DNA from 4 places in the Paraburkholderia sp. PREW-6R genome. Region 2 is predicted to be linked to each of the others. Evidence: predicted binding sites of a transcription regulator. Region 2 holds the regulator's gene; each other region holds the start of a gene.

Region 1 (7,637 bases), 1.1 Mb from region 2:
ATGATGACCATTACTAGAATCCTTGAAAACCGGGGTTCGGAACGACTGAAACACGCGATTATAGCGGGAAACTGACGCCATAACAAACACTTACCGGGATAAACTGAGCAGGCGTAATGCGCCGGCCACGCCTGCGCGACGCCCAGACCACGCTAAAACGCCCGAATCACTTGACGGAGCGCCTGTGAAAGTCCTGCCTTGCAACGCGTTTTTGGCCTTTGCTTTGGCCTGCCGCACGGCGCTTTTCAAGCGTGCGCTTGACCTGCGAAGCCGTCTGGCGCACGGTGCGGCCGTTTTGCTCGCGGCTGGCTTGACCGTTCCGGCGCTTGCCGCCCTACCCGTGGATCGCATCAAAGTGCCGTTGGGCTTCCATATCACGGTGTTGTCCGATGCGGTGCCGAGCGCGCGGGCCATGACGTGGTCGCCGAAAGGCATCCTCTATATAGGAAGCCTCGACGGTCACGTCTACGCGCTTGAATTGCAGAACGGCCGGGTGACCGCGCGCCACGTGATCGCTTCCGGCCTGGAAAGCCCGGCGGGCGTTGCGTGGCACGACGGCGCGCTGTATGTGTCGGCGGTGTCGCGAATTCTGCGATTCGACGCAATCGACGATCATCTGGACAATCCGCCCAAGCCCGCCATCGTGACCGACCAATTGCCGACCGAAACGCACCACGGCTGGAAGTTCATTGCATTCGGCCCCGACGGCAAGCTGTACGTGCCGCAAGGCGCGCCCTGCAACGTATGTCTGAAGGACCGCAGCCGCTATGGGCTGATCGGCCGCATGGACCCGGACGGCAGCCACTACGAAGTAGTCGCCCGCGGCATACGGAATTCCGTGGGCTTCGCGTGGGATCCGCTCACGCACGACCTGTGGTTCACCGACAACGGCCGCGACCTGCTGGGTGACGATATACCGAGCGACAAACTCAACCGCGCGCCGCGTGCCGGCATGGATTTCGGCTTTCCCTATTGCCACGGCGGCGACACGCCCGACCCTGAATTCGGCAAGGACCATCCCTGCAGCGCGTTCACTCCTCCCGTCGTCAAACTGGGCGCACACGTCGCCGCGCTCGGCATGCGTTTTTACACCGGCTCGATGTTTCCGGCCGCCTATAAAAACAACATCTTCATCGCTGAGCATGGCTCGTGGAATCGCAGCAAGAAAGTCGGCTACCGCGTGGTGCGTGTGATCACGAATCCGGACGGCAGCAACGCCCACCAGGAAGTCTTTGCTGACGGCTGGCTGGAACCGGACGAAACGCAATGGGGGCGCCCCGCCGATGTGCTGCCGCTGCCCGATGGCTCGCTGCTGATCAGCGACGACTACGCGGGCGCCGTCTACCGCGTGACTTACGCGGCGCCTTGAGCCTGCTGCACGGCTAGGTGCTTGCAGCCCGGCTATACCCATGCCCTCGCAAGTCACATGACCTCAGCCGTGCAGCGGGCGTAGAATGCGCGACGCTCTGCGCCTCGGCGCGCCGGCTCCTTTCGACCGCCTGCCACTTTGCCCTCGCCCACATGTCCACCCTTGTTTCGACGCCCTCGCATTTCAGATCCAAAACGATTACCGCCGCTCTCGCGTTTTTCCTTGGGTACCTGGGCGCGCACCGTTTCTATCTGTATGGCAAACGCGACCTCTATGGCTGGGCGCACGTGATCGGTACGCTCGTCGGCATTCCGGGTGCGATGCTGGTGGTAGCGAGCGAACGTTCTTCGATGCTGGGCTGGGTGCTGGCGTTCGCAGGCGCCGTGTCGTTGCTCGCCGCGTTCCTCGCGGCCATTGTGTATGGCTTGCGCCCGGACGAAAAATGGGACGCGCAGTTCAATGCTCACACAGAACGAAAAAGCCACTCCGGCTGGACGGTCATTTTCATCGTGATCTTTTCGCTGTTGATCGGCGCATTCCTTCTGATGACAGGGCTCGCCATTTCCTTTCAGACCTACTTCGAGAGTCAGGTCGAGGCGGCCAAAGCGCTTTCACAATAAACCGTAAGCGCTGCGTCAGAACAGTTCGAGTTGCGGACTCACGGGTGGGGGCGCCTTCACCGGGTCACGCGCAGGCTCGATCCGCCGGAAATGCGACATGTCCAGAATGCCGCGGTCGCGTTGATTGAGGCCCAAGCGGCGGGCAGCGTTGTGAAAACGCTGCTTGAGCAGATCTGCCCACAACCCCTCCCCCTTCATGCGGCTGGAGAAACACGCGTCGTAATCTTTGCCGCCGCGCATGTCACGCACGCGGCTCATCACACGGTCAGCACGATCGGGGAAGTGGGCGGCCAGCCAATCCTTGAAGAGCGGTGCGACTTCCCACGGCAGACGCAGCACGATGTAGCTCGCATTGCACGCACCCGCCTCCGCGCACGCCTCGAGCACCCTTTCCAGGTCTGGCTCGGTAACGAATGGAATCATCGGCGCGACGCTGACGCCGACTGGAATGCCCGCCTCGCTCAACGTCCGGATTGTGCGCAATCGGCGCGACGGTGTTGCCGCACGCGGTTCGAGCGTGCGCGCAATGTCCGAATCCAGCGTGGTGATCGTGATTGCGGCCATGAATTGGCCGCGCGCCGCCATGGGCGCAAGCAGATCAAGATCGCGCTCGATCAGCGATGATTTGGTGATCGCCGCGAACGGATGATTCCGCTCGCCAAGTATTTCGACGACCCGCCGCGTGAGCCGTAACTCGCGCTCGACCGGTTGCCACGCGTCCGTATTCACGCCTAGCGCGATCGGCTCGGGCATATAAGACTTCTTCGACAACTCCCGTTCGAGCAATTCCGGCGCGTTAACCTTCGCATAGATGCGGCTCTCGAAGTCGAGGCCCGGGGACAAGCCGAGATAGCTGTGCGTTGGCCGCGCGAAGCAATAGATGCAGCCGTGCTCACAACCGCGATACGGATTCAGCGACACGCTAAACGGGATGTCCGGCGATGCATTGCGCGTGAGGATGGTCTTCGCCTGCTCTTCGAAGAGCTGCGTGCGTAGAACCTTGGTGTCGTCGCCGTCTTCATCCTGATGAGTGACCCACCCGTCGTCCACGGCTTCGCGCTGGTCCACTTCGTAGCGGCCTTGAAGATTCGTGACAGCGCCTCGCCCCTTGCGGGGTGCGGGCGGCGCGACAGGAAACTCGGGCACGGATGCGTCAGCAGGGTCGAAATCGGAGTCGGTCACGATGATGGCACGCCAAGGAAAAACGACGAAAACACCTGTATAAATATACAGTGTTTACGTCGTTTGTCGAGGCCTCCTTTAGCGTGCTGCCGACCACTGCCGACCACTGCCGATCGGCAGTCCGAAGCCGGAGGGACACCGCTCAGTCGCCCACCGCGATCGTCAGCGTCTCCTTGATTTCTTCCATCACCACATAGCTCTTGGACTGCACCGCGCCTGGTAACTGCAAAAGAATGTCGCCAAGCAGCTTCCGGTAATCCGCCATTTCACCAATGCGCGCCTTGATCAGATAGTCGAAGTCGCCGGACACGAGATGGCATTCCAGTACCTCGGGAATCTTCTGCACCTCGCGGCGAAACTGGTCGAACATGTTGCCACTTTTGTGGTCCAGCGTGATTTCGACGAACACGAGCAGCGCCGCACCCAGTTCCGCCGGATTCACCCGCGCGTGATAACCGGTGATTACGCCGTCGCGTTCCATACGCTTGACCCGTTCGATGCACGGCGTAACCGACAGCCCGACCTGCTCGGCCAGTTCCTTCATGGCCATTCGGCCGTCCACCTGCAACAGGCGCAGGATCTTGTGATCGAGCTTATCGAGGGCACGAACCGGCTGGCGCTGTGTACGCATGGTGTTTCTGCTGAAAATCCTGAAAATACAATAACAAAACCTGCCTGACTGTTAATAGTATAGCGGTTAACACTGGGCGAACTGCGATACACCTCGTTAATCGAACGATGCGAACGATGCGAACAACGCAAACACTTCGAACGAACGACGAACCCACCGCCCGCCAACTTTCCTGAATCTGTTTGGAGCAGCTATGCGAGTCGTCGTTTTGGGCAGTGGCGTCGTCGGGGTGACGAGTGCTTATTATCTGGCGCGCGCGGGTCATGACGTGACCGTGATCGACCGCGAGGCCGGCCCGGCGCTCGAAACCAGCTTTGCTAACGCCGGCCAGATCTCGCCGGGCTATGCGTCGCCGTGGGCCGCGCCTGGCGTGCCGCTGAAGGCAGTCAAGTGGATGTTCCAGAAGCACGCGCCGCTTGCGATCCGGCTAGACGGCACGCAGTTCCAGCTTCAATGGATGTGGCAGATGCTGCAGAACTGCACGTCTTCGCGCTATGCCATCAACAAGGGACGCATGGTGCGTCTCGCCGAATATAGCCGCGACTGCCTGCAGGCACTGCGTGCCGAAACGGGCATTCGGTATGAAGGGCGCACTGGCGGCACACTGCAGGTGTTCCGCACGCAGCAGCAGTTCGATGGGGCGGCCAAAGACATCGCCGTGCTGCGGGAAGCCAACGTGCCGTTCGAATTGCTTTCGCCAGCGGAACTGGCAAAAGCCGAACCCGCGCTCGCTGCCGTGTCGCACAAGCTGACGGGCGGTCTGCGTCTGCCGGGCGACGAGACCGGTGACTGCCAGATGTTCACCACGCGCCTCGCCGCCATGGCCGAGGAACTGGGCGTCCAGTTCCGCTACAACACGCCGATTGACTCGCTCGCGCTTGCGGGCGACCGTATTGCCGGCGTGCAATGCGGCAGCGAACTGGTGCGCGCCGATTCATTCGTCGTTGCGTTGGGCTCGTATTCGACTCAATTTCTCTCCGGTCTCGTCAAGATTCCGGTTTACCCGCTCAAGGGCTATTCCATCACTGCGCCAATTGTTAACGAGGCTGCTGCGCCTGTCTCCACGGTGCTCGACGAAACCTACAAGATTGCGATTACGCGCTTTGACGACCGCATCCGCGTGGGCGGGATGGCCGAAATTGTCGGCTTCGACAAGTCATTGCGCGAGGCTCGTCGCGAAACCCTGGAGCTGTGCGTGAACGATCTGTTCCCGGGTGGCGGCGACACGTCGAAAGCCAGTTTCTGGACTGGCCTGCGCCCCATGACGCCGGACGGTACGCCGATCGTCGGCCGCACGCCGGTGTCGAACCTGTTCCTGAATACGGGGCACGGCACGCTCGGCTGGACGATGTCATGCGGCTCGGGCCAGTTGCTCGCGGACGTCATGTCGGGCAAGCAACCCGCTATCAAGGCGGACGATCTGTCGGTGCATCGGTATCTCGGTGAAACACGCGGTGCGCATCGGCCGGCTTATGCGTGAGGTTGCTTCAGGCGACTGCACGAACGACGCGTTCTGACGCAGCCGCCCACCTACAAAAACAAACGGCGCCCTCGTGGCGCCGTTTGTCTTGCTGCATCAGAACACATGTCACGTCAAAACTGATCTTCCGACAGCGCCAGCACGCTCTCTCCACCCTTCGCGCTGACGATGGCCGCCTCCAGCGCCGACGCCAGCGGCAACACGTGCTCGGCGTAGAACTGCGCGGTGGCGATTTTCGCGCCGTAGAAAGACGGATCTTCGTCACGCTTCCGGGCCGCCACGAGTAACGCACGCGCCATCTGCCAGCCACCCAGCACAATCCCCGAAAGCTTCAGATACGGCACACTGCCGGCGAACACCGCGTTCGGATCGCTCCTCGTATTCGTGACGACAAAATCGACCGCAGCACTAAGCGAGTCATGCGCTTGTGCAAGGTACTTTCTCATGGAGGCGAATGCTGCGCCCTGCTGCGCACCGAGCGCTTCGACGGTCTCAGCAATACCCGCCAGCAGCGTTTTCGCGACCTTGCCGCCATCGCGCACGGTTTTGCGGCCGATCAGGTCATTGGCCTGAATCGCAGTCGTGCCTTCATAGATGGGCAGAATGCGCGCATCGCGGTAAACCTGCGCGGCGCCGGTTTCCTCGATGAAGCCCATGCCGCCATGCACCTGCACACCGAGGCTCGTCACCTCGATCGACAACTCCGTGCTCCAGCCCTTCACGATCGGTACGAGATATTCGTAGATAGCCTGATGCTCGGCGCGCTTCGCTTCGTCCGGATGACGGTGCGCAATATCGCAATGGCTCGCGGCGACATACGCCAGCGCACGCGACGCTTCCGTCAACCCGCGCATGGTGGCAAGCATACGGCGCACGTCCGGATGCTGGATGATCGCCACAGGCTGCTTCGCCGAGCCATCCACCGGACGGCTTTGCACGCGATCCTTCGCATAGGCGACTGCCTGCTGATACGCGCGATCCGATACCGCCACGCCCTGCATGCCAACCGCGAAGCGCGCCGCGTTCATCATGATGAACATGTATTCGAGGCCGCGATTTTCCTCGCCGATCAAATGACCGATTGCGCCGCCGTGATCACCGAACTGCAGCACTGCGGTGGGGCTCGCCTTGATGCCCAGCTTGTGTTCGATCGACACGCAATGCACGTCGTTGCGCTCGCCCAGTGAACCGTCTTCGTTAATGAGGAATTTCGGCACGATGAAAAGCGAAATGCCCTTCACGCCTTCCGGTGCGCTCGGCGTGCGCGCCAGCACGAGATGCGCGATGTTCGCCGCCATATCGTGCTCGCCCCACGTGATGAAAATCTTGGTGCCGAACAGCTTGAACGAGCCGTCGCCCTGCGGCTCGGCGCGCGTGCGGACCAACGCCAGATCGGAGCCGGCTTGCGGCTCGGTGAGGTTCATCGTGCCGGTCCACTCGCCGGAAATCAGCCTGGGCACATAAGTCTGTTTCTGCTCGTCGCTGCCCGCGGTTAGCAGCGCTTCGATCGCGCCGTCCGTCAACAGCGGACACAGCGCGAACGAGAGATTCGACGCGTTGAGCATCTCCACGCAGGGTGTGCCGATCAGCTTGGGTAGACCCTGACCTTCGTAATCGACGGGATGCTGCACACCCTGCCAGCCGCCTTCGGCAAACTGGCGAAACGCATCCTTGAAACCAGGCGTTGCGGTAACCACGCCGTCTTTCCAGCTGCTCGGATTCCTGTCGCCTTCGACATTCAGCGGCGCCAGCACTTCTCCACACAGTTTCGCCGATTCTTCGAGCACGGCCTGAGCCGTGTCCAGATTCGCGTCTTCGAAGCCTGGCAGCGTGGCGATTTCTTCGAGGCCGGCCAGTTCCTTCATTACGAACAGCATGTCCTTGATGGGCGCCGTGTAGGTCATTTCAGTTCTCCTCCTGTCTCGATGTAAAAAGGGCGCGGGACCGGCTCGGTCCTGCGCCCTTCATGTGCTGCCAGGCGCCATCATCCAGGATCACCCAGGCGCGACCATTGCCCGATTGTTAGCCCAGTTCTTTGACGAGTTCCGGCACGACCGTGAACAGATCGCCGACCAGACCGTAATCAGCAACGCTGAAAATCGGCGCTTCTTCGTCCTTGTTAATCGCGACGATCACCTTGCTGTCCTTCATCCCGGCCAGATGCTGGATCGCGCCCGAGATGCCGACCGCAACGTACAGCTGCGGCGCGACGATCTTGCCAGTCTGGCCAACCTGATAGTCGTTCGGCACGAAGCCCGCATCCACTGCCGCGCGCGACGCGCCAAGCGCTGCGTTCAGCTTGTCGGCCAGCGGCTCCAGCACCTGCGTGTAGTTCTCGCCGTTGCCCAGACCACG
Region 2 (7,637 bases):
AAAGTCGGGGTCGAGATTATCGAATTGAGGGACGACGCCGACGCGCGTTCGGGCGAGCCGTGCGCGGTCCGGAATCGGTTCGCCGCACAGGCGGATCGCGCCGGCGTCGGGCGCGGCGATACCCAGCAGCATGCGCAGGGTCGTGGTCTTGCCGGCGCCGTTCGGGCCAAGCAGCCCGAAACATTCGCCGGCATCGACGTGGAACGACAGACCGTCTACGACCGTTTTGTCGCCGTAGCGCTTTCTGACGTTCTGAAACTGGATGGCAACTTCGGACATGGAACGAAAGTCTCCTGGGCTGACCGGGGTAAGCGTCGGTGCGCTTCGTCCAGTCGTCTGCGTGATGGTTGCTGAAGATGCAGATGCAGATGCAACTGTAAAGCGGTTCGCACCACGGCGGCGCCAGGGTTGCGTAGCGTGGCGTGCCGGCCGTCGCGCAGCGCCGCAAACCGCCGAGCGCGGGTGCTTCACCCTGCGCGGTAAGGAGGGCTGGCGGGCCGGCCGCCAGCGTGGGAAAAAGTCCGCGGGCCGGGCCGCATGTGTCTGGCGTCTGGCGGCGCACACCTGGCGTTTTCCATCCCTTGCAAGCTGAATTGCGGCGCACCATGATTGATTGACAACGCGCGCTTTGCGCGAAGGGAGAAAATCATGGCGAGCTACCAAAAAATCCTGCTGTGCTACGACGGCTCGCGCGAGGGCCGCAAGGCGTTACGCTGCGGCGCGGACTTGGCCTTGGACCTCAAAGCGGAGACGCATTTACTGTCTGTCGTCGATATGCGTTCGAGCATTGCGCAAAGCGCGGGCCTGCTGACCGACGTCGCCTGCGGCAGCTTCGAGAAAACCGCGCGCGATATTCTTCAGGAGGGCGTGGACTGGCTGACCGAGCGAGGGGTGACCGCGCAGGGCCACTTCGCATTCGGCCACCCGATCGACGAAATCGCAAATCTTGCGAACGAGTTGCATGTCGACCTCGTAGTGGTTGGCCACCGTTGCCGTACCGGCTTATCGCGATGGTGGATGGGCGCGGGGAACACGCCGCTGCTCGACCGTATATCGTGCAGCATTCTGGTGGCGTGCTCTTCGGCACAGGAGCAACAGCAGGCGGCGGCCTGACGGCTGGATTGCACTGCTGCCTACGGCGCGCTCCGGAAGCTCCAGAGCGCGCGGATTTCAAAGACTTATTCGTTCAGGTTGACTGCCGCCAGTTTCCACGTGAACAGGCCTTCGCGCTGGAAGATCGCCGAATAACGCGCGTCGCCCGCGCCGTGCTGGTAGGTGACCACAAATTCATTGATGCCCCGATAGCCAGCCGTGGTTTGCGGCGGCTGCGGCGGCGTGTTGCTGTTGGCGGCTGGATTGTCGGCCATGTTGTTGCCCGCGCCATTGCCAATGCCATTGTTCGCCGCGCCGTTGCTTGAATTGTTGCCTGCAGCGGGGCCGGCTGGCGTCACCGGCGTCGCCGCCTGCGGATTGTCGGCCGGCGACGACGATAACGGCGGCGCCTGCGGCCGCTCGCCAGGGTTGCCACGCGGCGGCATCCCATTGAGCAACGCGGCGACGCCATCCGGTGTGGCGTAGGCGTCCACCAGCGGACCGACCAGCGCTACGCCGATCATCGCGCCAATCGCAGCCAACGGATTGCCATTGCTCTGCGCGTCGAGCCGCCGGGTCAAAAGTGCGGTCACCTGCTGCTTGAGGCTGTCGCGCAAGGCCGGAAAATCGACGTACTGGTTCACGGTTGCCGCGTCGCGAGCGTCCGCAGCGCGTTTGAGGTTATTCAACGCAATATACGGCGACGCATAACCCAGCCCTAACGCCGCGATCACCACGACCGCAACCAGCGCGGCCATAAGCGCGCGCTTTGTGCCACGCCTCGTGCCAGGACTCGTGCTTGTTGGAACTGTCATCGAATGACACTCTCCGTGAGGTGGGATCTAACGTGGACCTCGACCACGCCAAAACGATCCCTTACCTACCAGTCCCGGTTCGTTGATTGCCGCCGTGCTCAGGATTCGAACACCGCGCCGTGCACGTTGGCTTCGTCTGCGATGCAGCGGTCGATCATCCGGCATACCGCGTCCATCGTGCCGACCATGATGAGCCGCGACGGCCCGTGATAGACCCGAACCGGCGCCCGGCGCGTGGGCTCGGCCGTGTTCAGGCCGGAGTTCAACGATACCCGGGCAAAGGCCGGCAGCGCGGACGGCAGCATGGGCATCGCGACGTCAGGCTGATCGAACAGCGAAGGCGTGCTCACGTTGGATGCGCCAGTCAACGAGCAGGGCACGAGCTTGCGCAGATGGCGCAGGCGACCAAACTGGCGAAAGGGCAGCAGGCGGGCAAGACGTTCCATGAGACTCTCCAGGCAATTCAACGTTGAGGCAACTGTGTTCGGCGAAGCCGAGCACCAGGCAGGGCAGCGAGCGGCAGGCTAGCGGCGCCGGGCAAACGGGATTCGATCAGTAATGAAGCAGGCGACAATGACGGGAAAAGGGTGACGATTGCCAGCCGACGACCGATCCATAACCAACCATCGCAAACTCGCGGTCGGCACCACCAGCAAGCCGCAAAAGCCGCTGCTTTAAAACTCGCCAGGCCGGATCAGACCGACGGCGATCCCTTCGAGCGCAAACTCCGCGCTGCCGGTTTCGACGAAGATATTCTCGTAATCAGGGTTCTCGGCAATCAGTTCCAGCCCGTTGGGCCGGCGCTTCAGGCGTTTGACGGTCACGTCGTCGCCGAGACGGGCAATGATGATCTGGCCGTCTTTCGCCTCGCTCTTCTTCTGGACGGCAAGCAGGTCGCCGTCGAAAATTCCCGCGTCACGCATGGACAGGCCGCGCACCTTCAACAGGTAATCGGGCTTGCTCGAAAACAGCGCCGGGTCACACGCGTAGTGCTGAGAGATATGTTCCTGTGCAAGGATCGGACTGCCCGCCGCGACACGGCCGATGAGTGGCAACGACAGTTGCATGATGCTGGCATGCGGCAACGTGAACTGATGCGGTGCCTCCTCCGGCGTGGACAGCAGGCGGATGCCGCGCGACGCCCCCGCGGCGAGTTCGATCACGCCCTTGCGCGCAAGCGCTCTCAAATGCTCCTCTGCGGAGTTCGCCGAGCTGAACCCAAGTTCGGCGGCGATTTCCGCGCGGGTGGGCGGAAAGCCGGTGCGTTCAATTGCCCGGCGGATCAGATCGAAAACCTGCTGCTGTCGTGCGGTAAGTTTGGTCATGGCGCCACTGTATGGATGAACAGGTGACTGTATTTTTATACAGTATCCGGCGCATTTCAAGCTTTACTTTAAGTTCCTGTCTGCGAGCGACGCAGCAGCGCCGTCCACGGGCGCTCCAGCGGCGGCTTTGATGCATGAACGCCGGCGGCCGCCGTCGTTACCACTTTTCCGTATTAAAACATGAAGAAACATTATTTTTAATGATGTAAGCCGTTCGATAGACTGCTCTGCGGGTCGCTTCTCCAGACAGGTGAGGGCGACACAAAAACACATCACACGCAGCTTCAGCACATCGCAACGCGGAGAAAGTTGGCATGAACCATCAAGGCACGGGGCTGAAAGGCAGAACAGGAAAACTGATCGCGGCGCTCGCATTCTGCGCCGCGGGTGCGGTCGCGGCACTGGGCGCGGCCACCCAGGCGCAGGCGGCGGATACCACGTTGCTGAACGTGTCCTACGATCCGACACGGGAGTTGTATCAGGACGAAAACGCGGCTTTTGGTAAAGCGTGGAAAGCCAGAACGGGCGAGACGATCACGTTCAAACAGTCACATGGCGGTTCTGGCGCGCAGGCTCGCTCGGTGCTCGACGGTTTGCAGGCCGACGTGGTGACGCTGGCGCTTGCCTACGACATCGACGCGCTCGCCAGCAAGGGTCTCATCGACAAGGGCTGGCAGAAGCGTCTGCCGGACAACGCGTCGCCGTACACGTCGACGATCGTGTTTCTGGTGCGCAAGGGCAACCCCAGGCACATCAAGGACTGGGATGACCTCGTCAAACCGGGCGTGTCGATCGTCACACCGAATCCGAAGACTTCGGGCGGCGCGCGCTGGAACTATCTGGCTGCGTGGGTGTACGCCGAACATCAGCCGGGCGGCAACGACCAGAAGGCGAGGGAGTTCGTGGGCAAGCTTTACAAGAACGCCGGCGTGCTGGATTCGGGCGCGCGCGGCGCGACCACCAGCTTCGTGCAGCGCGGCATCGGCGACGTGCTGATCGCGTGGGAAAACGAGGCGTTTCTGTCGCAGAAGGAGTTCGGCGCGGACAAGTTCGAGATCGTAGTGCCGTCGGTGAGCATTCTGGCCGAGCCGCCGGTGGCGGTGGTGGACAAGGTGGTCGACCGGCACGGCACGCGCAAGGTTGCCGAGGCCTATCTGAACTTCCTCTATAGCGAGGAAGGCCAGGAGATCGCCGCGAAAAACTTCTATCGTCCGCGTTCGACCAAAGTGCCGGCCGAGCTGACTGCCAGGTTTCCAAAGCTGAAGCTCTATACGGTCGACGATTCGTTCGGCGGATGGACCAACGCGCAGAAAACGCACTTTGCCGACGGCGGCGTGTTCGATTCGATCTACCAGCCGCAGTGACGCCATGACGGAACTGCGCCGCAGCCGGCGCCGACCGACGCGTCGAGCGTCACACCGGAGCGCGCCCTTGGGCGCGCTTCTGGCCGCTTGGGGCCGGTGGCCGCAACAGGCTGGCATTAACCTGAAAGAGTACCCAGCATGACCACGTTGACCTTCCGAAAACCGAGCGCGTTGCCCGGTTTTGGCCTGACGCTCGGCATCACGGTGGCTTACCTGAGCCTCGTGGTGCTGATTCCGCTTGCGGCGACTTTTCTGAAAACCGCCACCCTCGACTGGGCGCAGTTCGTCCGAGCCGTCAGCTCGCCGCGCGTGCTGGCGTCCTACCGGCTCACGTTTTTCTCGGCGCTGGGCGGCGCGCTGATCAATGCGGTGTTCGGCTTTCTGGTCGCATGGGTGCTGGTGCGCTATACGTTTCCGTTCAAGCGGATTGTCGACGCGGTGGTCGATCTGCCGTTCGCGTTGCCCACGTCCGTGGCCGGCATTTCGCTCGCAGCCGTGTACGCCGGCAACGGCTGGATCGGTCAGTATCTGCAACCGCTCGGCATCAAAATCGCATTCACGCCGGCCGGTGTGCTGGTCGCGCTGACGTTCATCGGTTTGCCGTTCGTCGTGCGCACGGTGCAGCCGGTGCTCGAGGAGTTCGAGCGTGAGCAGGAAGAGGCCGCGGCGTGCCTGGGCGCGTCGCGCTGGCTGACGTTTCGCCGGGTCGTGCTGCCCGCCGTCTTTCCGGCTTTGCTGACGGGCTTCGCGCTGGCATTTGCCCGTGCACTCGGCGAATACGGCTCGGTGATTTTCATCGCGGGCAACGTGCCGATGAAATCCGAAATCACGTCGCTGCTGATCATCACCAAGCTCGAACAGTACGACTACGCGGGTGCGACCGCGCTCGCCGTCGTGATGCTGGTGGTGTCGTTCGTGATGCTGCTGCTGATCAACACGCTGCAATGGTATTTGCAGCGCCGCACCGGGCGCGGGGCAGCGGGCGTGGCTTCGGCCGTGTCGAACGTGGCGACGAGCGTTAATGTGAGCGCTGCGGGTGCTGCCGGTGCTGCGGGCAATGGCGGGGCAGACAACATGGCAAAGAGCGCGGCAAAGAGCGCGGCAGATGGGCCGCCGAGCGGCGGAGGTGCGCGATGAGCCACCAGGCCCGGAATCAACCCGTCGATCAGCCGGTGAATCAGCCCGTGAATCAGCCGGTAAGTCAGGCTGATCGCCCGAATAACGCCAGTACGACAGCCGCCGTGGCCGCGGCCGTGGCGCCGCGCGCGCCGCTGAACGTCGCGCGCCGGCCCGATCCGGTGACCGAAGCGCCAGTCGTGCGCTGGCTGCTTACGGGCGTGGCGCTGCTGTTTCTTGCGCTCTTTCTCGTCGTGCCGCTCGTCGCCGTTTTCTATCAGGCGTTGAGCAAAGGCGTGGGTTTCTATCTGGAATCGCTCGCCGATCCGGACGCTTTGTCGGCGATCAAGCTGACCGTCATCACCGCCGCGATCGCGGTGCCATTGAATCTCGTGTTCGGTCTGGCCGCGTCGTGGTGCATCGCCAAATTCGAGTTTCGCGGCAAGGCGCTGCTCACGACGCTGATCGATCTGCCGTTCTCGGTGTCGCCCGTGATCTCCGGCCTGATCTATGTGCTGATGTTCGGCGCGCAAGGCTGGTTCGGGCCGTGGCTGGAGGATCACAACATCCAGATCATCTTCGCGGTGCCGGGCATCGTACTCGCCACCATCTTCGTCACGTTCCCGTTCGTGGCGCGCGAGCTGATTCCGCTGATGCAGGCGCAAGGCAACGACGAGGAAGAGGCGGCGCACGTGCTCGGCGCATCCGGCTGGCAGATCTTTCGCCGCGTCACGCTGCCGAACGTCAAATGGGGCCTGCTGTATGGCGTGATCCTGTGCAATGCGCGTGCAATGGGTGAGTTCGGCGCGGTATCGGTGGTGTCCGGCCACATTCGCGGCCAGACCGACACCATGCCGCTGCACGTCGAAATCCTCTACAACGAGTACAACTTCTCGGCGGCGTTCGCGGTCGCGTCGGTGCTGGCGCTGCTCGCGCTCGTCACGCTCGGCCTGAAGCTGCTCGCCGAGCGTCATATGTCGGCGGAGCTGTCATCGGCGCGCGATGTGCCCGCGCATGCCGGACCCGTCACCGCGGTGCCCGCGACGCCCGCTTTTGCTACCGCGCAGCACAACGCAGTCAAGCATCCGCTCAAGCAAGGAGAGCTGTAATGGGTATCACCGTTCGTAACCTGCAGAAGCGCTTTGGCGATTTCGTTGCGCTCGATAATGTGTCGCTCGACTTTCCGCCGGGCGAACTGGTCGCGCTGCTCGGGCCGTCGGGCTGCGGCAAGACGACGTTGCTGCGCGTGATCGCCGGACTCGAATACGCGGACGGCGGTCAGGTCGTGCTGCAAGGTCAGGACGTGGCGACGGTCGGCGCGCGCGAGCGTGAAGTCGGCTTCGTGTTTCAGCACTACGCGCTGTTCCGTCATATGACGGTATTCGAGAACGTCGCGTTCGGCCTGCGCGTGAAGCCGCGCAAGGAGCGCCCGTCCGAAGCCGTGATCCGCGAGAAGGTGCACGAACTGCTCAGGCTCGTGCAACTGGACTGGCTCGCGCAGCGCTATCCGTCCGAACTGTCGGGCGGCCAGCGTCAGCGGATTGCCCTTGCGCGTGCACTGGCGGTCGAGCCGAAAGTGCTGCTGCTCGACGAACCGTTCGGCGCGCTGGATGCGAAAGTGCGCAAGGAACTGCGCAGCTGGCTGCGGCGTCTGCACGACGATCTGCATATCTCGACGATTTTCGTCACGCATGACCAGGAGGAGGCGCTCGAGGTAGCGGATCGCATCGTTGTGCTCAATCGTGGGCATGTCGAGCAGGTGGGCAGTCCACAAGACGTGTACGACCATCCGCAAACTTCGTTCGTCTACGAATTCCTCGGCGCGGCGAACCGTCTGCACGGCAAGGTGGACGCGAGCGGCTTCGTGGTGGACGGCGCGGCGCTGCCGGTGTCGATCAAGGCAGATTTCAGCGGACCGGCATTCG
Region 3 (7,637 bases), 320 kb from region 2:
TCACGATGTCGTGCACGGTCAGAAAGTATTTTTCGTATTTCAGATCGGCAATCAGTTCCAGCTCTTTCTCGATCTGGCCAATACGTTTCAGATCCAGGCCGTTCGGCCAACGCTCCATCGCGCCGGCCATGACCAGCTTGCGCAGATAACTCGAAGGCGATTCGCCTGCGGGGACCAGTTCTTCCGGGTATTCGTACTTGAGTTCGTTCAGGGAGAAGCGGCACAGCGCGGCAATGCGCAATGTCTCTTCGAGCGTATCGCGCGGATACAACTTGCCAAGGCGTACTCGCGTGCGCATGTGCCGCTCGGCATTGGGCTCGAGCGCGTGACCACACTCGGAAAGCGGCTTGACGAGCCTGATTGCGGTCAACGTGTCCTGCAACGGTTTGCGCGAGCGCGCATGCATCAGAACACCGCCTGCCGCCACCAGCGGCAGACCCGTTTCCTTTGCGATCATCCGCAGGGCGTCGATCTGGAGATCGTCGCTGCCGGTTTGCCAGAGTTCGAGCGCGATCCATGCACGTTGCGGCGCAAGCCTCGCGAGCCAATGCGCGCAATGCAGCGTGTGCGAAAGCGTCGCCGTACGTTGCGGCACGAGAATCAGCAGACAATCGGGTAACGCTTTCAGATGTTCGAGATGAGGCAGCGCCTCGCTCAAGTCGAATGAGCTCAGACGATAGCTGCCTTTTTCAGCGCGCGAACGGCCCAGGGTGATCAACTCGGAAAGATTACCGTAGCCGTTGCGGTTCGTTGCCAGCGCAACCAGCGTGCAGAAGGGATCGCCGTCGGCATCGGTCAGATTGAGTTCGCTGCCAATGATCAGTTCAGGGAGCGGTTTGTGCGGCCCCTCCTCCTGCTCCTGTTCTTTTTTGATTTCCTTTAACGCCGTATGCGCTCTCACGACGCCTGCGAGCGAGCATTCGTCCGTGATGGCAAGTGCGCTATAACCATGCGACATGGCCTGCCTCACCAGTTCCTGCGGATGCGAAGCGCCACGCAGAAACGAGAAATTGGTCAGGCAATGCAATTCCGCGTAGGGCGGCAGATGCGTGTCGAGCGCTTGCGGCGGAAGCGTTGGCCATGAAGTCTTCATGATGATCAGCCGAACAGACCGTGCAAATACCATTCGCCGCCAAGACGCTCGCGATAAACCCAGAACATGCGGCCATGATCGTCCGCCGCGACATAATAGTCGCGCTCGACGCCGCTGCCGTCCCACCACCCCGCTTCGATCCGCTCGGTACGCGTGAGCATTTTCAGCGGACGACGGTAGATGGGCCGCTGGTCACGCATCATCAGACGTAGCGGCTTGTCGAGCATCCACACGGGGCGTGGTTGCGACGGCAATGCGCGCTCTGGCAGGTCGAGCGAGGCCTGGGTTTCGTGCTGAGTTTCGTTGCCGGTTTCGTTGTGAGTTTCGTTCGAGTGTCGATGTGGATGTGAAGGCGCTGATGGGTGAGCGCTCTTTGCGGTGGTTTCGGGTTCGCCAGATTGTCGGCGCGTGTCGGCCGGTTGAATTGCTGGCTGCGCTCCGACGCTTTCTGCGGATGCGTTTTCGAGCGTTGCGTGGCGCAGTTCATCGGTCAACCAGGTTTTATCGGCTTTGATTCTGGTCCGCGTCTTCGGCGAGCGCTTCTTCCGCGAAAACGCCTGCGCCTGATATGCGTCGACGCGCATGGCCCGCTCCGGCCGATGGTCGTCCTGCTCGGACATTTGCAGTACGTTCTCCGGCCCCAATCTCGCGCTCAACCGTTCGAGCAGGCGCGCAATCGAGTCACCGTCCGACTCGGGCATCGGAAACAGCGTGTCAGATTGTCCGGCGTACTCGCTGATCTGATCGGCGACCAGCTTCAACTCGATTACGGGTGCCGCCAGCACCGTCTGATTCAACTTCTCACGCAGCAGCCAGATCAGATGCTCGGCATCGCGCGACGGTATGGCCCATGCGACCTTCAGGCTCGATGTTCTCGGCGCGTGACGCGATGCCAGTTCATGTTCGAGCAGCAACGTGTAGCCACTCAACGCCGCATGATGCGCGCTCAGCCAACCGGCCAGCTGCACGATCAACCGACGCGCGGCGAACAGCAGCGCGTCGGCGTTCTCCACTCTCGACGGCAACTCCAGCTGCGCATGGAATGACGCCGGCGCACGAAACGACTCGCGCGGGTCGGGTCGCGTGCCATAGGCCTGTGCCAGCAAATCCAGAATGCCGCCGCCGAAGCGCCGCACCACGCCTGATCTCGGCAGTTGCCGCAAATCGGCCAACGTAGCGCAACCGACGTGCACGAAGGCATCGCGATGCGTCTGCGCAACCGGCAATAGCGACACCGGCAAACGATCGAGTACGCGAGCCAGCGACGTCTCCTTCACCACGTGCCAGCGACGCCCGTGTTTTACAGCACGAGCCTGTGCGAGTAGCCATGCGCCCCAGGCCGTCGGCCCACAGGCGATGCGGGCCGTGTAGCCGAATTCCGCGACCGTCGCCGATACCCGCGACAGGAGCGCGCGCAAGCCGCCGAACAGTCTCAAACCGGAGCCTACTTCCAGCAGCAACGTATGAGCGTCGGCGAGCGATACTTTCGGCGTGTAGGTCAGCAACGCAAGTGCTATTGCTTCGAAGGACTGCGTTTCGCGGGCGGCATCGGCGGCGAGCAACTCCAGGCTCGGCGCCAACGCCAACGCATGCGAGCGCGAATGCCCCGCGTGGACGCCGGCCCGCAATGCGTCGAGATCCGGCATCAGAATGTGCGCGTGATCGGCGAGCGCGTAGCAGCGCGCCTCGGTGACGTTTTCATCACCTGAGGTCCCGGTTGCGGCGCTGCCCGCTTCACGCCGATTCGGCTGCGCGGGCAAGCCATTCGGAAGCGGCACGAGAGGCTTCACCGCTTCCAGCGACAAGAGTGGCAATGTGACTGCGATCCACAACATGTTTGATCTCTCGCCCTTGATCGCCGCCGCCCCGGTTCTGCGGCAACAGGACGCTCTGTAAAGGCAAAATAAGACGAAGGGGTTCGGCTAGCGGCGGCCCACGTCGTTTGAAGATGTCAATCGACAGGCCAATCTCCTGCAGCCATTCACGACGGTTGATGGTCTGCGCGTTGGCTGGCAGCACGGGCTCGCAGATCATGCGCAACGGTGCCGGCGACGATTGCGTGGCGGCCTCGACAGGCCGTATCAAAAACGCCAACGCCGCCGATTCCTGCGCCGCCACCTGCAAACGCCGGACTTTGTCGGCACGTGCGGTGGGCAACCAGACCAGCACCGCGCCGATCCCGTCCTGTTTCAATGCTTGCGTGGCGGCCCACAACGCCTGATCCTCGGCTGCGCGCACCCACAACACGCGTTCCACATCGACACCCCACGCTTTCAGCGCCGCAGCGCTCGGCTGATAGGGAGGCGCCACGAACATCACATGCCGCCCGGTTTGCCTCGTCAGATGACACAGCGCGCGAGCCAACAGCCGCACTTCGCCGATGCCGCCGTGTTCGACCAGCAACTCGGTCAGGGCGCCCATGGACCAGCCCTGGCCAGGCAATAGCTGATCCAGGGCGGCATAGCCGCTTGAAATGACGCGCGCGTCGGCTCCGGCAAGCTCATTGCCCTGCCATACCTGCCGCCGCAATTGCGACGACAGCGAGGTAGTCGCGAGTTGAATCGCTGCTGCCATGGACACGCTCTTTCAATAGGGAATGCTCCGCCCTGCCGGCATTGAAGCAGGCATCCGGTGACGCGTTTTCACTGTATATTTATACAGTATTTCGGGATGGATGTTAAGGCAGATGAGCGTCGGTATGAAACCGACAGCGCTTGTTACGGCGATGATTTTTGCGGCGGAGTGAGCGGCTGGCCAGACTTTGGGACGGGGATGCGGTGTGTGCTTTATTCCGCGGGAGATCGCGTCGGCGCGAGCGTTTTTTGAAGCGGTGGCTTGGGTGGTCTGCTTTGCTTGGTAAGCGCTGAGTCGGGGAAAGGTGGAAGTGTGACGAAAACACGTTGCTTTGATTCGTCAAAAGCGAACTGCATATAAGCTTGCAGCGGGGAAGGCGTTACCGGCCGTGTGCCTGCGGTCATGTGCCGGTGTGACGGCGGATGGGCTGGTGCGTCGGACTCAGGACTGGTTGACGCTCTATTGCGCCTGCGCCCGAAGCTGTTGTGTTGCCGTTGTCGGGCAGCCGGTTTGTACGCGCCGTAAACGCAGAAACCCCACCTTCTGGGGGTGGGGTTTCTGACGCTGCTGGGGAGCCTGACGATGACCTACTTTCACACGGGTAATCCGCACTATCATCGGCGTGGCGTCGTTTCACGGTCCTGTTCGGGATGGGAAGGGGTGGGACCGACGCACTATGGTCATCAGGCATGACTTGATGTTGCGCTGTCCTGTGGGGGACAGCCCAACCAATCGGGGAAGAAGTAGTGTCTGGTGAGGCTCACCAGAGAAGTTTTGGGTTGTGCTGTTTCTGGCACAACACTGATCTCAACCGTGTGTGGTCTGCACAAGACCCTGCGCGTGGCGCAGGGTGGGCCTGCCATGAGTGCTTGCGCACTGACGGCTGGCCGTCACACACCTGTTATAGGATCAAGCCTTACGGGCAATTAGTATCAGTTAGCTTAACGCATTACTGCGCTTCCACACCTGACCTATCAACGTCCTGGTCTTGAACGACCCTTCAAGGGGCTCGAAGCCCCGGGGATATCTCATCTTAAGGCGAGTTTCCCGCTTAGATGCTTTCAGCGGTTATCTCTTCCGAACATAGCTACCCGGCGATGCCACTGGCGTGACAACCGGTACACCAGAGGTTCGTCCACTCCGGTCCTCTCGTACTAGGAGCAGCCCCCTTCAAATATCCAGCGCCCACGGCAGATAGGGACCAAACTGTCTCACGACGTTTTAAACCCAGCTCACGTACCTCTTTAAATGGCGAACAGCCATACCCTTGGGACCGGCTACAGCCCCAGGATGAGATGAGCCGACATCGAGGTGCCAAACACCGCCGTCGATATGAACTCTTGGGCGGTATCAGCCTGTTATCCCCAGAGTACCTTTTATCCGTTGAGCGATGGCCCTTCCATACAGAACCACCGGATCACTATGACCTGCTTTCGCACCTGTTCGACTTGTCAGTCTCACAGTCAAGCACGCTTATGCCATTGCACTATCAGCACGATTTCCGACCGTACCTAGCGTACCTTCGTACTCCTCCGTTACACTTTGGGAGGAGACCGCCCCAGTCAAACTGCCTACCATGCACTGTCCCCGGTCCGGATAACGGACCCAGGTTAGAACCTCAAACAGATCAGGGTGGTATTTCAAGGTTGGCTCCACGCAAACTGGCGTTCACGCTTCAAAGCCTCCCACCTATCCTACACAGACCGGTTCAAAGTCCAATGCAAAGCTACAGTAAAGGTTCATGGGGTCTTTCCGTCTAGCCGCGGGGAGATTGCATCATCACAAACACTTCAACTTCGCTGAGTCTCGGGAGGAGACAGTGTGGCCATCGTTACGCCATTCGTGCAGGTCGGAACTTACCCGACAAGGAATTTCGCTACCTTAGGACCGTTATAGTTACGGCCGCCGTTTACCGGGACTTCAATCAGGAGCTTGCACCCCATCATTTAATCTTCCGGCACCGGGCAGGCGTCACACCCTATACGTCCACTTTCGTGTTTGCAGAGTGCTGTGTTTTTATTAAACAGTCGCAGCCACCAGTTTATTGCAACCCCTTCACCCTCTGCCCGCAGGGGCATCAAGCTACAGGGGCGTACCTTATCCCGAAGTTACGGTACCAATTTGCCGAGTTCCTTCTCCCGAGTTCTCTCAAGCGCCTTAGAATACTCATCTCGCCCACCTGTGTCGGTTTGCGGTACGGTCACTGTCAAACTGAAGCTTAGAGGCTTTTCCTGGAACCACTTCCGATTGCTTCTTCACCGAAGTGAATGGCCTCGCACCCTTGAATTCCGCGCCCGGATTTGCCAAAGCGCCTTCTCCAATGCAAGGACCGGGACGTCCAACACCCGGACAACCTTCCGCGATCCGTCCCCCCATCGCATTTGACAATGGTGCAGGAATATTGACCTGCTTCCCATCAGCTACGCATTTCTGCCTCGCCTTAGGGGCCGACTCACCCTACGCCGATGAACGTTGCGTAGGAAACCTTGGGCTTACGGCGAGGGGGCTTTTCACCCCCTTTATCGCTACTCATGTCAGCATTCGCACTTCCGATACCTCCAGCACACTTTCCAGTGCACCTTCGCAGGCTTACGGAACGCTCTCCTACCATGCATATAAATATGCATCCGCAGCTTCGGTATATTGCTTAGCCCCGTTACATCTTCCGCGCAGGACGACTCGATCAGTGAGCTATTACGCTTTCTTTAAAGGATGGCTGCTTCTAAGCCAACCTCCTGACTGTTTTAGCCTTCCCACTTCGTTTCCCACTTAGCAATATTTGGGGACCTTAGCTGGCGGTCTGGGTTGTTTCCCTCTTGACACCGGACGTTAGCACCCGATGTCTGTCTCCCGTGATTGCACTCTTCGGTATTCGGAGTTTGCTATGGCGTAGTAATCCGCAATGGACCCCACAACCATGACAGTGCTCTACCCCCGAAGGTGATACACGAGGCACTACCTAAATAGTTTTCGGAGAGAACCAGCTATTTCCAGGTTTGTTTAGCCTTTCACCCCTATCCACAGCTCATCCCCTAACTTTTCAACGTTAGTGGGTTCGGACCTCCAGTACGTGTTACCGCACCTTCATCCTGGCCATGGATAGATCACCTGGTTTCGGGTCTACACCCAGCGACTGAAATCGCCCTGTTCGGACTCGCTTTCGCTACGCCTGCCCTAATCGGTTAAGCTTGCCACTGAATGTAAGTCGCTGACCCATTATACAAAAGGTACGCCGTCACCCCCTTGCGAAGGCTCCGACTGTTTGTATGCATGCGGTTTCAGGATCTGTTTCACTCCCCTCCCGGGGTTCTTTTCGCCTTTCCCTCACGGTACTGGTTCACTATCGGTCGATCACGAGTATTTAGCCTTGGAGGATGGTCCCCCCATCTTCAGACAGGATTTCACGTGTCCCGCCCTACTTCTCGTACACCCAGTTCTTCCTCGCTGTTTTCGTCTACAGGGCTATCACCTGCTATGGCCGCACTTTCCAGAGCGTTCGACTAACAATGAAGATAAAGAGTACAGGCTGCTCCCATTTCGCTCGCCACTACTCTGGGAATCTCGGTTGATTTCTTTTCCTGCGGCTACTTAGATGTTTCAGTTCGCCGCGTTCGCTTCGCGTAACCTATGTATTCAGTCACGGATGACCCATTCGGGCCGGGTTTCCCCATTCGGACATCTACGGATCAAAGCTCGTTTGCCAGCTCCCCGTAGCTTTTCGCAGGCTACCGCGTCCTTCATCGCCTGTGATCGCCAAGGCATCCACCACATGCACTTGTTCGCTTGACCCTATAACGGGTGCGTCTCGGCCGCATTCACTGGGAATCCGGCGTGATCCACATCGCTACAGGTTGAGTATTCGTGTTGCGCCGTATTCCAAAGCAATCTTTCGATCACTTAAAAATACATTGATACAATCACAACCCTGATTCACCTACTCACGCACCCATCTCGAGGCACGCTTTCGTGA
Region 4 (7,637 bases), 460 kb from region 2:
TCGTTTCGCCGAACTCGTCGATCCCGAAACCGGAGCGTGTTGCTTCACGCTCGAACATGAAGTGCGCAGCTTGCGTCATCCGCTTTACGCGAGGCCGCTGGTGAACCGTAATCCGGATATGACCAACCGCAATTTCAGAATCGGCGGCGAGCGCGCCAATGGGGTGTTTTGACGGGTAGGCGCGTCGTGCTGCGAGGCGTCAACGTCGCCGCTTATCTGCTCATACCGATTCGCGCCGGTGTCACCGTCATGCTCAGCTTTTTCCCGACGGTTTTAAGGCGGCGTTGGTGTCCGGCGTGCATCCGACCTTCGCCGAGCTATTCCCGACCCGCATACCGGCGAGCGGTCAGCGCGGAGTCCATGCGATGGGTTAAATGCGTCTTCCCTGCGGTACATTGGACGCCTCGCGCGTATCGTTTGCCAAACGGGGAGAAGCCGGCATGCGCTATTTGGGTTGGCAGATCTCCGGCGGCTATTTCCACGACAAAGCCGATTTCGCGCTCAATGAGCCGAACGGGCCAGGCAGCCTGGCCAGGAGATGGTCGGCGTTTAGCGCGACGGGCGGCTTGGTCCTGAAGAGCAGGCTGGGGTTTGGGTTCACGTTCGAGCCGGGGGTCGACCTCAGATGCGGGCGGTGGACCCGGCGCGGGTAGGCAAACTGGATGGAGGAGTTCGACGTGGCGTGAGGCGGCTGCGAAACGGCGGCTGGCCAATCCGTATGCGAGGCGCGCACCGGCGCTGGAATGTCGATTGCTTCGCAGCACCTTGCCAGCTATTTGCCCGAGAAAGATGCTCAAACAGCGACTCGACCTTCAAGGCAGCCCCGCCTCCCACGGCGAAGCGGGCAGCGGCGCGCTCGTACTCGGCGCGCTCGGTATCGTGTTTGGCGACATCGGCACGAGTCCGATTTACGCGTTGCGCCAGTCGGTTGTCGATGCAGGCTCCGCGAATACGCAAATCGTAATGGGCGTGCTGTCGATGATCGTGTGGGCGGTCGTGATCGTCGTCATGTTGAAATATGCGTGCTACGTGATGCGCGCGGACAATGAAGGCGAGGGCGGCATCATCGCGCTGACCGCGCTGGTGCGCTCGGGCTACAGAGAGGCGGGCCGCCATGCGCCGCGCGTGTTGCTGCTGGCCGGGCTGTTTGGCGCGGCCATGTTCTACGGCGATTCGATGATTACGCCGGCCGTGTCGGTGTTGTCCGCGGTGGAGGGACTGGGCGAAATCAGCCCTGCGTTCAATCCGTGGATCGTGCCGATTGCGGCGGCTATCCTGATTGCGCTCTTTGCCTTTCAACGACGCGGCAGCGCAGTAGTCGGGCGTGCGTTCGGCCCCGTCATGGCGATCTGGTTCGTCTACCTTGCCGCAGTGGGCCTTTACCGGATCGTGCAGCATCCCGAGGTGTTGCGCGCACTGTCGCCGCAATGGGCCTGGTCGCTTACGATTGACCGTCCCCAGTTGACCTTTGTGATTCTCGGCGCGGTTATTCTCGCGTTGACCGGAGCCGAAGCCTTGTACGCCGACATCGGCCACTTCGGGCGCAAGCCGATCCGTGTGGGTCTGATTGCGGTCGTGTTTCCTTCGATCATCATCGGCTATTTCGGGCAGGCGGCGACATTGCTGTTCGAGCCCGGTTCTTCCAGTCAGCCGTTCTTTCACGCCGCGCCTTCGTGGGCGTTGATTCCAAGCGTCATTATCGCAATGCTCGCGACGATCATCGCTTCGCAGGCGGTCATTTCCGGCGCGTTTTCGATGACGAGTCAGGCGATCGAACTGGGTTTCATGCCGCGTGTGAGGATCATTGAAACGTCGAAGCAACAGCGCGGTCAGGTTTATGTGCCGGCCGTCAATGCGATTCTGTTTATCGCCGTGATGTTTCTCGTGCTCGTATTCCGAAGCTCGGAGCGCCTGACCTCGGCGTACGGCATCGCGGTTGGACTGACGATGCTGATCACCACGGTTCTGATGGTCAGCGTATCGCGCAACGTCTGGCGCTGGCCGGTGTGGCGCGTGATACTCGTGAGCGCGCCCCTGCTTGCCGTGGACCTGACGCTGGTGGCGGCGAACATTCCGAAAATTCCGTCCGGCGGCTGGTTTCCCGTCACCGTTGGACTGGTGCTCTTCGTGCTGATGTCCACGTGGCGGCGCGGACGCGAACTCGCCGCGATTCACGCCAGCCGTGCCGAGCCGCTTGAAGACTTTCTACGCGAGACATTCAACGGTGATCTGAAGCCAACCCGCGTGCCGGGCACCGCAGTCTATCCGGGCAACATTCGCGGGATGACGCCGGCAGCGCTCAAAAGCAACCTTCGTCACAACCGGGTCTTGCATGAGACCGCGATTTTCTTCGCGAACATTTCCGAGTCGGCGCCGCGCATCGACGAAAAAACGCGTATCGAAATACGCGATCTTGGCAACGGATGCTATGAAATCATTGCGCGCCACGGCTTCGTGGAGCGGCCCGACTTGCGACGCGTGCTCGAGTCGATGAACGGCCGCCTCGGTGAATGGACCTACGACCCGGCGCGCACGACCTTTTTCCTTCCACGCGATGAAGTTCTCAAAGGATGCTCTCACGGCGCGATGATGCAATGGCGCGAAGCGCTGTTCGGCCAGATGTCGTTTCATTCGGCGTCGAGCGCGGAATACTACGGCCTTCGACCGGAAGACGTGGTGGAACTGGGAGTGCAGGTCGCGCTTTGATTCAGATGCCTGGTCACAGCGCGATGCCACGCGCATGGCGGCAGGGCGTTCTCGTGCGCATGCCGGCAGGCTACCTTTTGCGCCGTGCCCACGGCGGCAGGCGTCCGGCATCATAGGCCGGACGCTTTCATGAGGCTCGACTGCTCGCATGATAGTCGAAGTGGAGAAGCATGGCGTTTTCCTGATTGCTCGCGCTCATTGCCCGCTTCCTTTCGTTCCGGACGGTGCTTCCTTGTCGGCCAGTTCGCGCGCTTGGGCAAGCGCGTCGGCGATCTCATCTGCGATCCTGTCACGCGACGCCAGGTCCTGCTGCCGCAGTGCGAACGATGGATGGTACGTTGCAATGGCCCACCCGCCTTCGACTTCGAACGGAGCCCCTGCATAGTCCCGCAGGCTGACTTTTTTATGCAGCAACGCAGTGAGCGCGGTTGCGCCAAGCGCGACGATCACCGCAGGGCGCACCGTTTGCAGCTCGCGCTCGAGCCAGTAGGAGCACGCTTCGATCTCACGCTGTCCCGCCGTCTTGTGCAGGCGGCGCTTGCCTCGCGGCTCCCATTTGAAGTGCTTGACCGCGTTCGTCATATAGACCTGCTCGCGAGACAGACCGGCGCGCTCGATTGCCGTATTGAGCAACTGCCCGGCGGGCCCGACAAACGGTTGTCCGCTCAGATCTTCCTGATCGCCGGGCTGTTCGCCAATCAGCATGATCCGCGCGGTGTTCGGCCCCGAACTGCCGACTGCCTGCGTCGCGTTGCGCCACAGGTCGCAACGCCGGCAGGCGTCGAGCGAAGAGGGTTCGTCACGCATTGGTTGCGCGGCTTGCGCATCAACGGGTATGGCTTTTCCGCCAAGCATGCCCACGTTGCCGGCCTGCGCGAGGCGTCTTGCGCCACTCTTCGCCTCGCTGATCATGCCGGGAATCAAATGTCCCTCCGGCAAGCCCTTCCAGAAACGCACCGGCATGTGCTGTTCGAGCGCCACTTCGTTGAGCCGCGCAGGATTAAAGGTACTGCGGTAATACGCAAGCCATAGCGCTTCGGCCTCGTCCGCGGTCTCGCAACGATGCTCTCCCGGCAATGCACGACGCGCGTGCAGATGCAATTGCTGGCCGTCCCAGAAAGCGGCGCCGCGTGGTGTGGTAATGAGCCACGATGAACGCCCCATGCGCTCTGCGAAGTGTTCCGCGGCCCATGGCAACACATCGTGATCCGGCTCGTACCAGGCGATATATTCGGGCGTTGCACTCGCTTCCTGCTTGCGAAAGCGCACGTAAGCGATCATGTCGTGCTGCGCGCGCCGCACGCTTTTGGCCATGCGATAGAGTCGCGCGCCGTCTTCGTCGGCGGCGGACGCAGCCGCACGGTCGCCATGATGCCAACGCCATAGCACTTTGTAGAGAAACGCCCAGCGCTGCGGATCACGAAACGACGCAGCGTCTTTCAGCAGTGCAGCGAAGTCCTTCGACACATGCACCGTTGGCGCAGAGGCGGGAACAGCTGTCGTATCGCGCGCTTGCGCGTATTCGATTGGCGCCTGTTCTTGCGGTAGATCCGGGCTCGACGCGATTCGCCATTCGACCGATTCCGGCGCGAGGCCTTCGCCGAGCGCTGTGAGCGAAGCCGCGCGCCACGCAGCGAAATGATCTTCGATGACGATCGCGTGCATGATCCGCTCTCACAGCAACGCTAGTTGCACCGGTGGCGGCGTTAGCACGCGACGCAGCCGCTCCGACGACGCGTCATGCATGGCCGCGCGGTAGTCCTGTGTGACGACAAACGGCTTGATCTTTTCCATCGGACAACGAAGCCGCACCAGATCGTCGTAGCGCACGCGGCGTGAGCGCCGCAGTTCGACGAGGCGTTTGGCATTGCGCATGCCGATGCCCGGCACGCGCGCGATCATGCGCAGTGGAGCGCGGTTCAGGTCCACGGGAAAGCTCTCACGATGCGCGAGCGCCCACGCAAGCTTAGGATCGATTTCAAGCGACAGGTTGCCGGTTTGCCCGAACAATTCGTCAGCACTGAAGCCATAACCGCGCAGCAGAAAGTCCGCCTGGTAAAGCCGATGCTCGCGCAGAAGCGGCGGCGCCTGTGCCGGCAACGCAGACGGACTGTCGGGAATGGGACTGAACGCCGAATAGTAAACGCGCTTGAGCTTGTACGAACCGTATAACGTTTCTGCTGTTTGCAGGATGGTGTGGTCGTTCGTCTCATCGGCCCCGACGATCATTTGTGTACTCTGTCCGGCCGGCGTAAAAGGCGGGGCCTTCGTTTCACTTTGCGCTTCCTCCTGTGCCAGACGGATGGAGCCCATTGCCAGCTTGATGGTGCGCACGTCCTTTTCCGGCGCAAGACGCGCGAGGCTGCTGTCAGTCGGCAGTTCGATGTTCACGCTCAAACGGTCCGCATAGCGGCCCGCTTGCGCAATCAACTGTGGGTCGGCGTCCGGGATGGTTTTCAGGTGCACATAACCGCGAAACTGATGGTCTTCCCGCAGCGACTGCGCGACACGCACCAATTGCTCCATGGTGTAGTTGGACGACTGGATGATGCCCGAGCTGAGAAACAGCCCGTCGATGTAATTGCGCCGATAAAAGTCGAGCGTGAGGTCGACGACTTCCTCCGGCGTGAATCGCGCGCGCGGCACGTTGCTGGTACGGCGATTGACGCAATACTGACAGTCGTACAGACAGAAGTTGGTCAGCAGAATTTTTAGCAGCGATACGCAGCGCCCGTCCGGCGTAAAGCTGTGACAGATCCCGGCGCCGGTGCTGGCGCCCAGACCGGCGATTCCGCGCGAGCCGCGTTTAGGCGCGCCACTGCTTGCGCAGGACGCGTCGTATTTTGCTGCGTCTGCCAGAACTTCGAGCTTCTTGAGCAATTCCACGTTGCCGCCCATACTGTATGGATGTACAGTATTGTACGTGGGCGGGCAGTGAGTGCAAGTGATTTTTAGGTTTTGACGGGCGTGAGGGCAGTACGGCGAACGGAAGGGAACGTCTGGAAGAAACCGCAGGCAACAGCGGGAAGGCAAAACAATGATTCTGCGACTGGTGCTCGGCGACCAACTGAACGCCGGTCATTCATGGTGGCGCGAGCAGCGTGACGACGTGCTGTACGTAATGATGGAAATTCGTAGCGAAACGGACTACGCGCACCATCACGCGCAAAAAGTGTTGGCACTATTTGCATGCATGCGCGGATTTGCGGCCGCGATCGAGGCGGCGGGCCATCAGGTGCGTTATTTCCGGATCGGCGACGCGGACAATGGGCAGAGTTTCGCCGCGAATTTACGTCAGGTGGCGCACTCCGTCGGCGCCACTCGGTTCGAGCGGATGGAGGCGGACGAATGGCGGGTCGAACAGGCGCTCGACGCGGCAGCCGCTGAATGCGGGCTTGCGCAAACCGTCGTGGGGAGCGAGCATTTTCTGGTCGACCGGAGCGAGCTGAAGACGGCGTTTGCACACGCGGTGCCCCGCATGGAGTACTTCTATCGCGATCTGCGCCAACGCTTCGGTATTCTGCTGGCGAACGGCGGCGAGCCGGAGGGCGGCAAATGGAATTACGACGTCGACAACCGGGCCAAATGGCCCGGGTCGCCGGCGGCGCCCGCATGGAGGTGGCCGGCTCACGACCTGAGTGATCTATGGCACGAAATAGTGGCTGCCGGCGTAGTGACCATGGGGGACGCCAACGAGGGGCAAGTGCGGTGGCCATTGACCCGTCGCGAGGCGCGTGCAGGACTTGCGCAGTTTGTCCGCGAAGCGCTGCCGCACTTTGGCCGCTATCAGGACGCATTGACCAGCCGTTCGCTGGCACTGTTTCATTCGCTGCTTTCGTTTTCGCTGAACGTGAAGATGCTTCATCCGCTCGAGGTGATTCGCGCCGCGCTGGGTGCCTATCGGCGCGGCGCCGTTTCGCTGGAGAGCACGGAGGGTTTCATTCGCCAGATTTTGGGGTGGCGCGAATTCGTTCGGGGCGTGTACTGGGCGCGCATGCCGGGGTATGGGCAGGAGAATGCGCTTCGTGCGGTGCGTCCGTTGCCGGGCTGGTACTGGAGCGGCAACACGGGCATGGCGTGCCTGGCGCATGCGATTGGGCAGTCGCTAAAGCACGCATACGCGCATCACATTCAAAGACTCATGGTGACTGGTAACTTCGCGCTGCTTGCAGGTTGTGATCCAGATGAAGTCGACGCATGGTATCTCGGCATTTATGTCGACGCCTTCGAGTGGGTCGAAATGCCCAATACGCGGGGCATGAGTCAGTTCGCGGACGGCGGAGTGGTTGGAAGCAAACCGTATTGCGGGGCGGCGTCGTACATCAGCAAGCAGGGCGACTATTGCAAAGGCTGCGCGTATGACCCGAAGCGGCGTCACGGCGAGCGCGCATGTCCGTTCAATAGTTTGTACTGGCATTTCCACGATCGTCATCGCGCATTGCTCAGTGGTAATCCTCGTTTGAAGATGCCTTATCAACTGTGGGAAAAGTTGGGCGCCGAAGAGCGGCACGCTACGCTGCAGCAGGCCGAGGTGTATCTCGCAGACCTCGACGCACTATAGCCCGACGAGGCAATGGGCCGGGGGCAGGGCGGGAGTGGCGCCCAGTAGGCCTCGCGCGATTCGTTCTCTGACGGCGAATTGCTTAAAAAACCGGTGCATGAACTTGCGCCAACACAGGAGTCTGGTCGATATGCATGTTTCACCGATTCAGGGGCGCGATGCCTGAACAGCTGTGGTTGCCGGGCCTTGAAGCGCCTCCCGTTCCTACGGACGGGCTCTTTTTTGCGGTGTATCCGAATGCTGCGACGGCTGCGGGCATCGCGAAACTGGCGCAGCAGTTGCGCGAACAATCGCGCTCGCGGAGCAAGCCGCTCGCGGCGAACCGCTTGCACGTCACGTTGCATCACCTTGGCAATTTTGTGGGCGGACT

The links. The regulator LexA, encoded in region 2, represses DNA repair genes until DNA is damaged. The targets are predictions, from matches to a motif close to ACTGTATNNNNATACAGT.
Region 1: the regulator LexA is predicted to act here: its motif matches at 3,206-3,223, upstream of AAGS40_RS10745 (PA0069 family radical SAM protein).
Region 3: the regulator LexA is predicted to act here: its motif matches at 3,738-3,755, upstream of imuA (translesion DNA synthesis-associated protein ImuA).
Region 4: the regulator LexA is predicted to act here: its motif matches at 5,605-5,622, upstream of AAGS40_RS08140 (putative DNA modification/repair radical SAM protein).

What each region holds. Positions count from the first base shown of each region.
Region 1 is NZ_CP155073.1:2,472,622-2,480,258, forward strand. Features, by position in the region: gene rpsP (30S ribosomal protein S16) at 1-11, opposite strand, end outside; gene AAGS40_RS10735 (PQQ-dependent sugar dehydrogenase) at 275-1,369, shown strand; gene AAGS40_RS10740 (NINE protein) at 1,522-1,989, shown strand; gene AAGS40_RS10745 (PA0069 family radical SAM protein) at 2,005-3,171, opposite strand; gene AAGS40_RS10750 (Lrp/AsnC ligand binding domain-containing protein) at 3,314-3,802, opposite strand; gene AAGS40_RS10755 (D-amino acid dehydrogenase) at 3,996-5,282, shown strand; gene AAGS40_RS10760 (acyl-CoA dehydrogenase) at 5,396-7,186, opposite strand; gene AAGS40_RS10765 (FAD-binding protein) at 7,305-7,637, opposite strand, start outside.
Region 2 is NZ_CP155073.1:1,420,665-1,428,301, forward strand. Features, by position in the region: gene nodI (nodulation factor ABC transporter ATP-binding protein NodI) at 1-279, opposite strand, end outside; gene AAGS40_RS06160 (universal stress protein) at 649-1,113, shown strand; gene AAGS40_RS06165 (DUF2939 domain-containing protein) at 1,179-1,850, opposite strand; gene AAGS40_RS06170 (hypothetical protein) at 2,006-2,353, opposite strand; gene lexA (transcriptional repressor LexA) at 2,582-3,232, opposite strand; gene AAGS40_RS06180 (sulfate ABC transporter substrate-binding protein) at 3,547-4,596, shown strand; partial or broken gene cysT (sulfate ABC transporter permease subunit CysT) at 4,735-5,571, shown strand; gene cysW (sulfate ABC transporter permease subunit CysW) at 5,730-6,821, shown strand; gene AAGS40_RS06195 (sulfate ABC transporter ATP-binding protein) at 6,821-7,637, shown strand, end outside.
Region 3 is NZ_CP155073.1:1,096,202-1,103,838, reverse strand. Features, by position in the region: gene AAGS40_RS04840 (error-prone DNA polymerase) at 1-1,093, opposite strand, end outside; gene AAGS40_RS04835 (DNA polymerase Y family protein) at 1,099-2,928, opposite strand; gene imuA (translesion DNA synthesis-associated protein ImuA) at 2,828-3,667, opposite strand; rRNA gene rrf (5S ribosomal RNA) at 4,242-4,355, opposite strand; rRNA gene AAGS40_RS04820 (23S ribosomal RNA) at 4,573-7,456, opposite strand.
Region 4 is NZ_CP155073.1:1,881,288-1,888,924, reverse strand. Features, by position in the region: gene AAGS40_RS08155 (glyoxalase/bleomycin resistance/dioxygenase family protein) at 1-172, shown strand, start outside; gene AAGS40_RS08150 (KUP/HAK/KT family potassium transporter) at 790-2,706, shown strand; gene AAGS40_RS08145 (UdgX family uracil-DNA binding protein) at 2,902-4,371, opposite strand; gene AAGS40_RS08140 (putative DNA modification/repair radical SAM protein) at 4,381-5,592, opposite strand; gene AAGS40_RS08135 (cryptochrome/photolyase family protein) at 5,744-7,267, shown strand; gene AAGS40_RS08130 (2'-5' RNA ligase family protein) at 7,426-7,637, shown strand, end outside.